2 regions of the Micromonospora sp. C28ISP2-4 genome follow, and region 2 is predicted to be linked to the other one. Evidence: predicted binding sites of a transcription regulator. Region 2 holds the regulator's gene; the other holds the start of a gene.
The links. Region 2 encodes HrcA, which represses chaperone genes, less so after heat shock. Its sites were predicted from a motif close to GGTTNGCACNCTCNNNNNGAGNGTGCNAACC; they were not measured.
Positions count from the first base shown of each region.

Region 1: the regulator HrcA is predicted to act here: its motif matches at 2,440-2,470, upstream of groES (co-chaperone GroES).

Region 1 is NZ_JAUMKG010000002.1:547,720-553,797, reverse strand. Features, by position in the region: gene Q3W68_RS11320 (sugar ABC transporter substrate-binding protein) at 1-375, opposite strand, end outside; gene ybaK (Cys-tRNA(Pro) deacylase) at 580-1,059, opposite strand; gene Q3W68_RS11310 (methyltransferase domain-containing protein) at 1,116-2,348, opposite strand; gene groES (co-chaperone GroES) at 2,603-2,917, shown strand; gene groL (chaperonin GroEL) at 2,988-4,634, shown strand; gene Q3W68_RS11295 (sulfite oxidase) at 4,759-6,078, shown strand, end outside.
Region 2 is NZ_JAUMKG010000009.1:74,237-80,314, reverse strand. Features, by position in the region: gene hemW (radical SAM family heme chaperone HemW) at 1-85, shown strand, start outside; gene Q3W68_RS27115 (DUF4870 domain-containing protein) at 125-769, opposite strand; gene hrcA (heat-inducible transcriptional repressor HrcA) at 1,002-2,024, shown strand; gene dnaJ (molecular chaperone DnaJ) at 2,098-3,243, shown strand; gene Q3W68_RS27100 (16S rRNA (uracil(1498)-N(3))-methyltransferase) at 3,245-3,979, shown strand; gene Q3W68_RS27095 (SDR family NAD(P)-dependent oxidoreductase) at 4,133-4,894, opposite strand; gene Q3W68_RS27090 (histidine triad nucleotide-binding protein) at 4,988-5,332, shown strand; gene Q3W68_RS27085 (serine hydrolase) at 5,329-6,078, shown strand, end outside.

The sequences.
Region 1 (6,078 bases), on a different contig from region 2:
GGTGGCCACGCCCTGCGACTTGGCCTTCTCCAGCACGGCCTTGCCGGTGCCCGAGTCCAGGTTGACGATCATGAGGGCGGTGACGCCGCTGGTCAGCATGCCGTCGGCGATGGTCGAGAAGGCGGACTTGTCGCCCTGGGCGTTCTGGATCGTGTAGTCGACGCCGGCGGCCTTGAACGCCGCCTCCAGGTACTTGCGGTCCGCGCCCTCCCAGCGGGCGGAGGACTTGCTGTCCGGCAGGATCACGCCGATCTTCGGCTTCTTGGCGTTGGAGCCGCCAGCCTCGTCGGAAGAACCGCCGTTGTCACCGCAGGCGGCCATGCTGCCGGTCGCGAGAAGACCGACGGCCGCGAAGGTGAGGAAGCCCTTGCGCATGTGCAGGGTCCTTTCGGAGGTGGGGGAGTGGTGATGTTTTGTTGTGTCCGGCAACGTATTCCTCGTCTCCCATGCGCCGCAAGACTGCCGAGGTCAGAAGTTTGTTGGCGGCGGTAACAATTCAGCAACGCGGTTGTCACCCGCGGGACACCGGTTTTGGGTCGGCCGGCGGGAACGCTCCCACACGTACCGTCACGAGCCCGCTCAGACGGCCGCGATCGATGCCGTCGTCGCCCCGGTGAGCGCCACCAGGTCAGTCGGCGCGAGCTGCACCTGCAACCCCCGGCGGCCCGCCGAGACGTACACGGTCGGGTGCGTCAGCGCGGAGGCGTCGATGACGGTCGGTAGACGCTTGCGCTGCCCGAGCGGGCTGATGCCGCCGCGGACGTATCCGGTCGCCCGCTCAGCCGTCGTACGGTCCGCCATCGTGGCCCGCTTGCCCCCGGCCGCGGCGGCGAGCGCCTTCAGGTCCAGCTCGCCGGTCACCGGCACCACCGCCACCGTCAGTCCGCCGTCGACCTCGGTGACGAGTGACTTGAACACGCGCTCCGGCGCCACCCCGAGCGCGGTCGCCACGAGCGCGCCGTAGTTCGGCGCGTCCGGCGAGACGTCGTAGGTGTGGGTGCTGTGGGCGATCTTCCGCTTGCTCAGCAACGCGATCGCCGGAGTGCCAGGGCCCGCCACGGGCTCAAGCTAACCCGCACGCCGAGACACCGCGACCCGGAAACGTTGGGCCGGTGTCAACCGCCGGCCGGAACCGGCCGGCAGACGAGCACCGTGGGGTCGCCCGCCACCCGGGTCAGCGCCAGACTCGCCGCCTCGTCGCCGGACAGCCGCAGGTCGCGGCGCAGCTTCTCCGGCTCCAGCGCCGAACCGCGCTTGCGGATCTCGACCCGGCCGACGCGCCGCTCCCGCAGCAGGGCGCGCAGCCGCTTCAGCGAGAACGGCAGCACGTCGGTGATCTCCAGGCAGCGGGCGAACGGGGTGGGCCGGGCCTCGTCGGCGTACAGGTAGGCGATCGACGGGTCGGCGAGCGTGGCGTCGAGGCCGGCGGCCAGCTCGGCGACCAGGTGTGCGCGCACCACAGCCGGATCCGGGTCGTAGAGGAACCGCCGCACCGGTCCCACCGGCGCCTCCTGCGCACCGGTGCCGGTGAGGTGATTGGAAGGGCCCCTTTTACTACCGGAGGCGTTAACAAGGGGCCCTTCCTTCTCCCGCAGCAGTGTGGCGCGGCGCGGGACCTCGGCCAGCTCGCCGCACCAGAGCGCGGCCTCGACCAGGTCGCCGTCCACGCTCACCCACTCCGCCTCCGCGCCGGCCGGGATCAGCGCGTGGTCCAGCCCGGGCGCCACCTTCACCACTGTGCGCGGCACCCGCGCGGCCAGCCCGGTGACGAAGTCCCACGGCGGCGAGTAGGCGTTCGGGTCGAACACACGCCGCCCGGTGCCGGCCCGCCGCCGCGCCGGATCGCAGAACACGGCGTCGACCCCACTCACGTCGAACGCGGTGGCGTCACCACGGGAGACAGTCACCAGGTCGGCCAGCCCGGCCGCCTCGGCGTTCGCGGCGGCCATCGCGGCGGTCACCGGGTCGGCCTCCACCGCGTACACCCGGATGCCGGCGCGGGCCGCGGCGAGCGCGTCGGCACCCAGGCCGCACCCCAGGTCGGCCAGCGTGGTGACGCCCGCGGCGCGCAGCCGCGCCGCGCGCCGGTCGGCGACCACGCGGCGGGTGGCCTGCTCCAGCCCCGCCCGGGTGAGGAACATCCCGGCCGCCGCCGGGCCGAACTTGCCGGCCGCCCGACGGCGCAGCTCCGCCTGGGTGAGCGCCGCCGCCGCGAGCCCGCCCGGCATGCCGGCCGAGCGCAGCGCGGCCGCCGCCGCCAGCGGGTCGCCGCCGGCCACCCGCTCGGCCGCGGCGAGCGCCGCCGACCCCTCGGGGGTACGCAGCGCGGCGAGCTGGTCGAGATCCACGCGCTCATTCTCCCGGCCCGGTTCCGGCGCGACACGGAGGGCGACGCGTTGGCACTCTCCTTGACGGAGTGCTAGCCGAGGAATAACCTGCGATTAGCACTCTCACCCTGAGGGTGCCAACGCCCGAGCCTCGTGCCCGGGGGTTGAGCGCCAGGCGGACCGGCACCCGCGACGACGGCCCCGCCCGGTGGCATGTGGCAGATTGACGCTGGTCGGCATGCCGGCCGGCAACGACACCAAGTACCCGGGAGGGTATGCCCGTGACTACCGCGACCAAGGTTGCGATCAAGCCGCTCGAGGACCGCATCGTGGTCCAGGCGAACGAGGCCGAGACCACCACCGCCTCGGGCATCGTGATCCCCGACACCGCCAAGGAGAAGCCGCAGGAGGGCACCGTCCTCGCTGTCGGCCCGGGCCGGATCGACGACAAGGGCAACCGCGTGCCGATCGACGTGAAGGTCGGCGACACCGTCCTCTACTCGAAGTACGGCGGCACCGAGGTCAAGTACGCCGGCGAGGAGTACCTGGTGCTCTCCGCCCGCGACGTCCTCGCGGTCATCGAGAAGTAAGCAACCGATCAGTGTCGTTGCCCCGGTCCGGCTCGCCGGGCCGGGGCAACGTCGCTTCGAAGGGATACTGATGGCGAAGATCCTCAGCTTCTCGGACGACGCCCGGCACCTGCTGGAGCACGGTGTCAACGCCCTCGCGGACGCGGTGAAGGTCACCCTCGGCCCGCGCGGGCGCAACGTCGTCCTGGACAAGAAGTTCGGTGCGCCCACGATCACCAACGACGGCGTGACCATCGCCAAGGAGATCGAGCTCACCAACCCGTACGAGAACCTCGGCGCGCAGCTGGTCAAGGAGGTGGCGACCAAGACCAACGACGTCGCCGGCGACGGGACCACCACCGCCACCGTGCTGGCCCAGGCGATGGTCCGAGAGGGCCTGCGCAACGTGGCCGCCGGCACCAACCCGACCGGCCTGAAGCGGGGCATCGACGCGGCGGCGGCAAAGGTCTCCGAGGCGCTGCTCGGCAAGGCCGTCGAGGTCGCCAGCAAGGAGTCGATCGCGCACGTCGCGACCGTCTCCGCGCAGGACGCCGCGATCGGTGAGCTGATCGCCGAGGCGATGGAGAAGGTCGGCCGCGACGGTGTCATCACCGTCGAGGAGGGCTCCGCGCTCACCACCGAGCTGGAGGTGACCGAGGGTCTCCAGTTCGACAAGGGCTTCATCTCGCCGAACTTCGTCACGGACCTGGAGGCGCAGGAGGCGGTCCTGGAGGACCCGTACATCCTGATCACCACCCAGAAGATCTCGGCGATCGAGGAGCTGCTGCCGCTGCTGGAGAAGGTCCTCCAGAACAACAAGCCGCTGCTCATCGTCGCCGAGGACGTCGAGGGCCAGGCCCTGTCCACGCTCGTGGTCAACGCGCTCCGCAAGACCGTCAAGGTCTGCGCGGTCAAGGCCCCCGGCTTCGGCGACCGCCGCAAGGCGATGCTCCAGGACATGGCGATCCTGACCGGCGCCGAGCTGGTCGCCCCGGAGCTGGGCTACAAGCTCGACCAGGTCGGCCTGGAGGTGCTCGGCACCGCCCGTCGCGTCGTGGTCGACAAGGAGAACACCACTGTCGTCGACGGTGGCGGGCAGGCCTCCGAGGTCGCCGACCGGGTCGCGCAGATCCGCAAGGAGATCGAGGCCTCCGACTCCGAGTGGGACCGGGAGAAGCTGGCCGAGCGGCTGGCGAAGCTCTCCGGCGGCATCGCCGTGATCAAGGTCGGCGCGGCCACCGAGGTCGAGATGAAGGAGCGCAAGCACCGCATCGAGGACGCCATCGCCGCGACCAAGGCCGCGGTCGAGGAGGGTACGGTCCCGGGTGGCGGCGCCGCCCTGGCCCAGATCCTGCCGGCGCTCGACGACGACCTGGGCTTCACCGGTGACGAGAAGGTCGGCGTCTCGATCGTGCGCAAGGCGCTCGTCGAGCCGCTGCGCTGGATCGCCCAGAACGCCGGCCACGACGGCTACGTGGTGGTGCAGAAGGTCGTCGCCCAGGACTGGGGCCACGGCCTCGACGCGGCCACCGGCGAGTACGTCGACCTGGCCAAGTCCGGCATCATCGACCCGGTGAAGGTGACCCGCAACGCGGTCAGCAACGCCGCCTCGATCGCCGGCCTGCTGCTCACCACCGAGAGCCTGGTCGTCGAGAAGCCGGCCGAGCCGGAGCCGGCCGCCGCCGGTGGGCACGGCCACTCGCACGGCCACGGCCACCAGCACGGCCCGGGCTTCTGACCCGAGGAGTACGGCCCGACGTCAGGGCACACCGCCGACCCGGTGGTGTGCCCTGACGCGTATGTCCTTACGGAACGCTGACGAGATTGGCAGCCGGCCCGGCGGGTCGACCAGACTGGACGCCGTGAGCACCCTCTCCCGCCGCCGCGCGGCGACGGCCGGTGTCGTCGCCGCCGTGGTGGCACTCGGCACCGCCGAACCCGTGGCGGTCCTGACCGGTCCCCGGTCCGCTCCGCTCGTCGCTGTCGGCGGACTCGTCGTCGACCTGGTCCCCGAGCCGCTCAAGCAGTTCGCCATCGACGTCTTCGGCACGTACGACAAGATCGCCCTGCTGCTCGGGACCGCGCTGCTGCTGGCCGCGTTCGGGGCGCTGCTCGGCCTGGCAGCGGCCCGGCGGCTGGTGATCGGCATGGCCGGCGTCGCCGCGTTCACGGTGCTCGGCGTGGCCGCCGCGCTGACCCGGGCGGGCGCGAACGCGTTCGACGCGTTGCCCGCACTGGTCGGCGGTGGACTCGGCGCGCTGACGCTCTGGGCCTTCGTGGCCGGTCCGCTGGGCGCCGAGCCGTCGTCCGCACGGCCTCCGGCGGTCGCCGCCCTCGCCCGCGAGGAGGAGAGCCCCGGCGGCTGGGAGCCGGTCCGGCACGACGACGACGCGGAGTCGCGGCGGCGGTTCCTGCGCGGGGCCGGGCTGCTGACCGGCGCGGCGGCTGTGGCCGGGCTGGGCGGGCACTGGCTGGCGGGCCGGCGCGGCGTGTCGGCGGCCCGGGAGGCGGTGACGCTGCCCGCTCCGGCCGCGCCCGCCCCGCAGGTGCCGCCCGGAGCGGACCTGTCGCTGCCCCGGCTGGCGCCGTACGTCACGCCGAACCGGGAGTTCTACCGGATCGACACCGCGCTCGTGGTGCCGCAGGTGGACCCGGCCACCTGGCGGCTGCGTATCCACGGGCGGGTGCGCAACCCGATCGAGCTGAGCTTCGACGACCTGCTCGCCCGTCCGATGGTCGAGCGGTACGTGACGCTCGCCTGCGTCTCCAACGAGGTGGGCGGCGACCTGATCGGCAACGCGCGCTGGCTCGGCGTACCGATCAAGGAGCTGCTCGACGAGGCCGGCCCGCTCGACGGCGCGGACCAGGTGGTCGGGCGCGCGGTGGACGGGTGGACCTGCGGCACACCCACGTCGGTGCTGCGCGACGGGCGGGACGCCCTGCTCGCGGTCGGCATGAACGGCGAGCCGCTGCCGATCCAGCACGGCTTCCCGGTGCGGATGGTGGTGCCCGGCCTCTACGGGTACGTGTCGGCCTGCAAGTGGCTCACCGAGCTGGAGTTGACCAGCTTCGCCGACTTCGACGCGTACTGGGTGCCGCGCGGCTGGTCCGCGCAGGGCCCGATCAAGACGCAGTCCCGGATCGACACGCCCCGGCCCCGCAGCCGCCCGGCCGCCGGCCCG
Region 2 (6,078 bases):
CGGGGCGTACGCGCGGGGGCTGGTGGTGTTGACGCTGCGCGGCCGGCTGCTGGCCGACGCGGTGGTACGCGACCTGCTGCCGTGATCGGGTCCGGCCGGCCGCCCCCTCGGCCGGCCGGAGGCGTCACTTGGTGAAGCTGTAGCTCATCGGGTAGCGGTAGAGCACGCCGTCGTTGGCCTTGACCCCGCCGATGATCCCGAAGATCAGCGGCACCAGCCAGACCAGCATCGGGACGAAGAACAGGATCCCGCAGGTGATGATCGTGATCACCCAGGCGAGCACGCCGGCGATGGCCCAGGTGATCTGGAAGTTCAGCGCCGCGACGGCGTGCGCGCGGACCGTCGGCGACTGCTGGCCCCGGCTCATCAGCGCGATCAGCGGAGCGACCCAGCCGAGCAGGCCACCGCCGACTATGACACCCGCGGCGCCACCGAAGTGCGACACCAGCGCCCAGGTCTTCTCGTCGCTGTTCGCGTACGCGGCGGGGCCGTATCCGCCACCGGCGGGGTAGCCGGCGCCGTAGCCCGGCGTGCCGCCCGGCGGGGGGTAACCGCCGGGGGGCGGGTAGCCGCCCGGCGGAGGTTGGCCGCCCGGAGGCGGGTAGCCACCCGGGGGCGGATAGTCACCGGGCGGGGGATAGCCGCCCGCGCCCGGCGCGCCGGACAGTGGAGCGGTGGGCGGTTCGCCGGCCGGCGAGCCGTAGGGCGCCGACGGGTCGGGCTGGGGGCCGGAGTCCCCTGCCCCGGGAGGGCGAGGAGGTTCAGTCATGGTCGCCACGGTAGGGGCACCGGTCAACTCGCACCAGAGCGACACAGACCGACGATGACCGGCTGTCCGGCCCTGGTGGGCCGTGCTGTGTGGCGGGCCGCACCGCAGGTCCGTCGGGCGATCATCGCGTCGGCGGGGGTGCCGACGTAGACTGGCACTCGCTACAGTCGAGTGCCAGCCGCCCGGCGGATGCCGCGCGCCGGCCCGGCCGAGGTGCGTCAGGAGGTGGGGAATGGGTCTCGACGACCGCAAACTCGCCGTGCTGCGCGCGATCGTCGAGGACTACGTCGCCACGCAGGAGCCGGTCGGCAGCAAGGCCCTGGTCGAGCGGCACCAGCTCGGCGTCTCGCCGGCCACGGTCCGTAACGACATGGCGGTGCTGGAGGAGGAGGGCTACATCCGGCAGCCGCACACCAGCGCCGGCCGGGTGCCCACCGACCGCGGCTACCGCCTCTTCGTCGACCGCCTGTCCCGGGTCAAGCCGCTCAGCCCGGCCGAGCGCCGGGCGATCGAGCGCTTCCTGGTCGGCGCCGTCGACCTGGACGACGTGGTGCACCGCACGGTCCGGCTGCTCGCCCAGCTCACCCGGCAGGTCGCAGTGGTGCAGTACCCGAGCCTGGCCCGCTCCAAGGTGCGCCACCTGGAACTGGTACCGATCTCCACCACCCGGCTGATGGTCGTCATGATCGCCGACACCGGCCGGGTCGAGCAGCGGCTGGTCGAGCTGCCCGCCCCGGTGCCCGCCGACGACGTGACCGACCTGCGCCGGCTGGTGAACGAGAAGCTCGTCGGCAGCCAGCTCGCCGAGACGCCGCCGCTGGTGCAGGCGCTCGTCGACGAGTCCGCGCCGCACCTGCGCCCGGCCATGACCACGCTCTCCACCGTGCTGCTGGAGACGCTCGTGGAACGGCACGAGGAACGCCTCGCGCTGGCCGGCCAGGCCAACCTCACCCGGGGCGGCCTGCTCGACTTCCAGGGTTCGCTGCGGCCCATCCTGGAGGCGCTCGAAGAAGAGGTCGTGCTGCTCAAACTGATCGGCGAGACCGAACCGAGCACCACCCGGGTGCTCATCGGCGACGAGAACGAATACGACAACCTGCGGGCCGCCTCGGTGGTCAGCACCGGCTACGGACCGGGCAGCACGATCGTCGGTGGACTCGGCGTGCTCGGGCCGACCCGGATGGACTACCCCGGCAATATCGCCATGGTGAGGGCCGTGGCACGCTACGTGGGCGAACTGCTGGCCCAGAACTGACCAGTCAGGGCCGACGGCCGGTTCCGGCCGACGACCGGAGCGACGCGAGACGAACATGAGGACACCTAACGCAGTGGCCAGGGACTACTACGGCATTCTCGGCGTGAGCCGGGACGCCTCCGACGACGAGATCAAGCGCGCCTACCGCAAGCTGGCGCGGCAGTTCCACCCGGACGTCAATCCGGACCCGGAGGCCCAGGAGAAGTTCAAGGACATCAACGCCGCGTACGAGGTCCTCTCGGACGACCGGAAGCGGCAGATCGTCGACCTGGGCGGCGACCCGCTCGCACCGGGCGGCGGTGGCGCGGGCGGTCCCGGCGGCCCGGGCGGCGCCGGTCCGTTCGTCGGCTTCCAGGACATCATGGACGCGTTCTTCGGCGGCGCCGCGGGCGGCAGCCGGGGCCCGCGTCCGCGTACCCGCCCCGGCGCGGACGCGATCCTGCGCCTGGAACTGGACCTCAACGAGACCGCGTTCGGCGTCGAGGCGCCGATCACCGTCGACACCGCGGTGCTCTGCACCACCTGCTCCGGCGCCGGCACCGCCGCCGGCACCCACCTGGCCACCTGCGAGGCGTGCGGCGGCCGCGGCGAGGTGCAGTCGGTGCAGCGGACGTTCCTCGGCCAGGTGGTCTCCGCCCGGCCGTGCACCGTCTGCCAGGGCTACGGCACCACCATCCCGCACCCCTGCCCGACCTGCGCCGGTGACGGCCGGGTGCGCACCCGCCGCTCGCTCACCGTCAAGATCCCGGCCGGGGTCGAGGACGGCATGCGGATCCGCCTGGCCCAGCAGGGCGAGGTCGGCCCCGGTGGTGGCACCGCCGGCGACCTCTACGTCGAGATCCACGAGCGGCCGCACGACGTCTACTCCCGCAAGGGCGACGACCTGCACTGCCGGGTGACGGTGCCGATGACCGCCGCCGCGCTCGGGACCCGGCTGACCATCAAGACGCTCGACAGCGAGGAGACGGTCGACGTCAAGCCCGGCACCCAGCCCGGCAGCACGCTGCGCCTGCGCGCCCGGGGCGTACCGCACCTGCGCGGCACCGGCCGGGGTGACCTCTACGTGCACCTGGACGTGCGTACCCCGACCAAGCTCGACGCCGACCAGGAGCGGATGCTGCGCGACTTCGCCAAGACGCGCGGCGAGGAGGTCGCCGAGCTGACCAAGCAGGGCGGCTTCTTCTCCCGGATGCGCGACGCCTTCAACGGGCACGCCTGAGGTGTCCGCGCCGCTGTTCCTGGTCGAGGCGCTGCCCACCGGTGACACGCTGACGCTGGACGGCCCGGAGGGCCACCACGCGGCCACTGTGCAGCGGCTGCGCGTCGGCGAGGAACTGGTGCTCGCCGACGGCCGGGGCGGCACCGCCGCCGCGGTGGTCACCGCCGTCGGCCGGGGCACGCTCGACCTGCGGGTCACCAGCCGGGGGTACGCGGACGCGCCGGTGCCCCGGCTGGTCGTGGTGCAGGGCATCGCCAAGGGCGACCGGGGTGAACTCGCAGTGCAGGCGATGACCGAGGTCGGGGTGGACGAGATCGTGCCCTGGGCGGCGTCCCGCTCGGTGGCGCAGTGGCGCGGCGAGCGGGGCGAACGGGCCCGGCAGAAGTGGGTCGCGACCGCCCGGGAGGCGGCCAAGCAGGCCCGCCGCCCGTGGCTGCCGGTGGTGGCCGGCGCGCCGGACGAGTCCACCGTCTCGGTGGCCCGCCGGATCGCCGGTGCGGCCGGCGCGTTCGTGCTGCACGAGGGCGCACAGGACCGGCTGACCACCGTCGACCTGCCGACCGCCGGGGAGATCGTGCTCGTGGTCGGCCCGGAGGGCGGCATCGCCGACCACGAGCTGGCCGCGTTCGCCGAGGCGGGCGCCCGTACGGTCCGCCTGGGCCCCTCCGTCCTGCGGACGTCCACGGCAGGCGTAGCCGCCCTGACGGTCCTGGCCACCCGCCTGACCCACTGGTAACCCGCGCGCCCCGCCCTCCGCCCGCCCTTCCGCGCGGCGATCTTGCACTTTCGGCCCTCGCTGCGCCCCTTTTGCAATGCTTTGTCGGGGCCGGAAGTGCAAGATCGCGGGGGGTCGGGAGGGCGGTGGCGGGGGAGGGGAAGTGCGGGAGGGTCAGGAGCGGAGGTAGGAGGCGCCGTTCAGGTCGATGATGGTGCCGGACGCCCACTCGGCCTCGGGGCTCGCCAGCCAGTGCACCGCCGCGGCGATCTCCTCCGGCCGGGCCACCCGGTGGAACGGGGACTGAGCGCGTACCGCCTCGCCCCGCTCGCTCTTCAGGTGCTCGTTCGTCATGTCGGTCTCGACGAAGCCGGGCGCCACGCAGGCCACAGCGATGCCGTACGGCGCCAGCGCCACCGCGAGCGACTGGGCCATCGCGTTCATCCCGGCCTTGCTGGCCCCGTACGCCGGGTTGGCCGGCTCGCCCCGGAACGCGCCCCGGGACGACACGTTCACGATCCGGCCCCCGCGTTCGCGCATGTGCTGCGCGGCGCACCAGGCGGCGTTCGCCGCGCCGACCAGGTTGGTGTCGAGCACCTCCCGCCACCGCGCCCGCCACTGCTCGTAGCTGCTCTCGAAGACCGGGTGCGGGGGATCGGCCGGCCCGAACACGCCGGCGTTGTTCACCAGCACGTCGAGGCCGCCGAGCCGCTGGGTCGCCTCGTCCACCATGGCGCGTACTGCGTCGGCGTCGGCCAGGTCGGCGCGTACCACCACGTGCCCGTCGCCGGGCAGTTCGGCGCGCAGCCGCTCCGCCAGTTCGGCCGAGTCCCGGTGGTGGATCGCCACCCGGTCCCCGCCGGCGGCGAACGCCCGCGCCACCGCCCGTCCGATGCCCCGCGAGGCCCCCGTCACCAGCACCGCCCGTCCCGACATGGCGGCCATCCTGCCGCATCGGGCCGGGGTGTTAAGAAGGGCCCCTTCCCCTACCGGAGGCGTTAACAGGGGGCCCTTCCTTACACTGCTGCGATGGACTGCCTCTTCTGCCGGATCGTCGCCGGGGAGATTCCGGCCACCATCGTCCGCGAGACCGCCAACACCCTCGCCTTCCGGGACATCGACCCGAAGGCGCCCACCCACGTGCTGGTGATCCCGAAGGAGCACTACGCGGACGTGGCCACGCTGGCTCAGGGCGCGCCCGAGCTGGCCGGCGAGGTGCTCCAGACCGCCGCCGTGGTCGCGGAGGAGGAGGGCCTGACCGTGGACGGGTTCCGGCTGATGTTCAACACCGGCCCGTACGGCGGCCAGGAGGTCTTCCACGTGCACGCCCACCTGCTCGGCGGCGCGCCGCTCGGTCCGATGCTCTGCCGATGACCGACGTCTCCGACCGGCTCGGCCGGATGGTGCGCCAGGCCCAGGCCACCGGCCGGATCCCGGCGGTGTCGGCCGCCCTGCACCGGGCCGACCGGCCGCTCTGGACCTGCACGGTGGGCGACACCGGCAACGACACCCCGCTGGGGCCGGAGACGGTGTTCCGGATCGGCTCGGTCACCAAGACGTTCACCGCGGCGCTCGTCATGCAGTGCCGCGACGACGGCCTGCTCGACCTGGACGACCCGATCGGGCGGCATCTCGACCTGCCGGCGCACGGCGACGCGACCGTACGCCGGCTGCTGTCGCACACGGCCGGCATGCAGCGCGAGCCGCACGGCGACGTGTGGGACAGCCTGCGCGCCCCGGCCGTCGAGGAGATGCTGGCGGACCTGGCCCGGGTCGAGCGGGTGCTGCCCGCCGGCCGGCGCTTCCACTACTCCAACCTCGGCCTGGCGCTGCTCGGCGAGGCGGTCGCCCGGCTGCGCGGCGGCACCTGGGCGGAGGTGCTGGCCGACCGGGTGCTCGGCCCGCTCGGGCTCACCTCCACCCACCCGCACCCGACCGGGCGTGCCGCGACCGGGTTCCTGGTCGACGCGTACTCCGACGAGGTCCACCCGGAGCCACCGGCCGACTTCGGCGCGGTGGCCCCGGCCGCGCAGCTCTGGAGCACCGCGACGGACATGGCCCGCTGGGCCGCGTTCCTGGCCGACCCGGCGGCGATGGACCCGGACGGCGCGGTGCTCGCC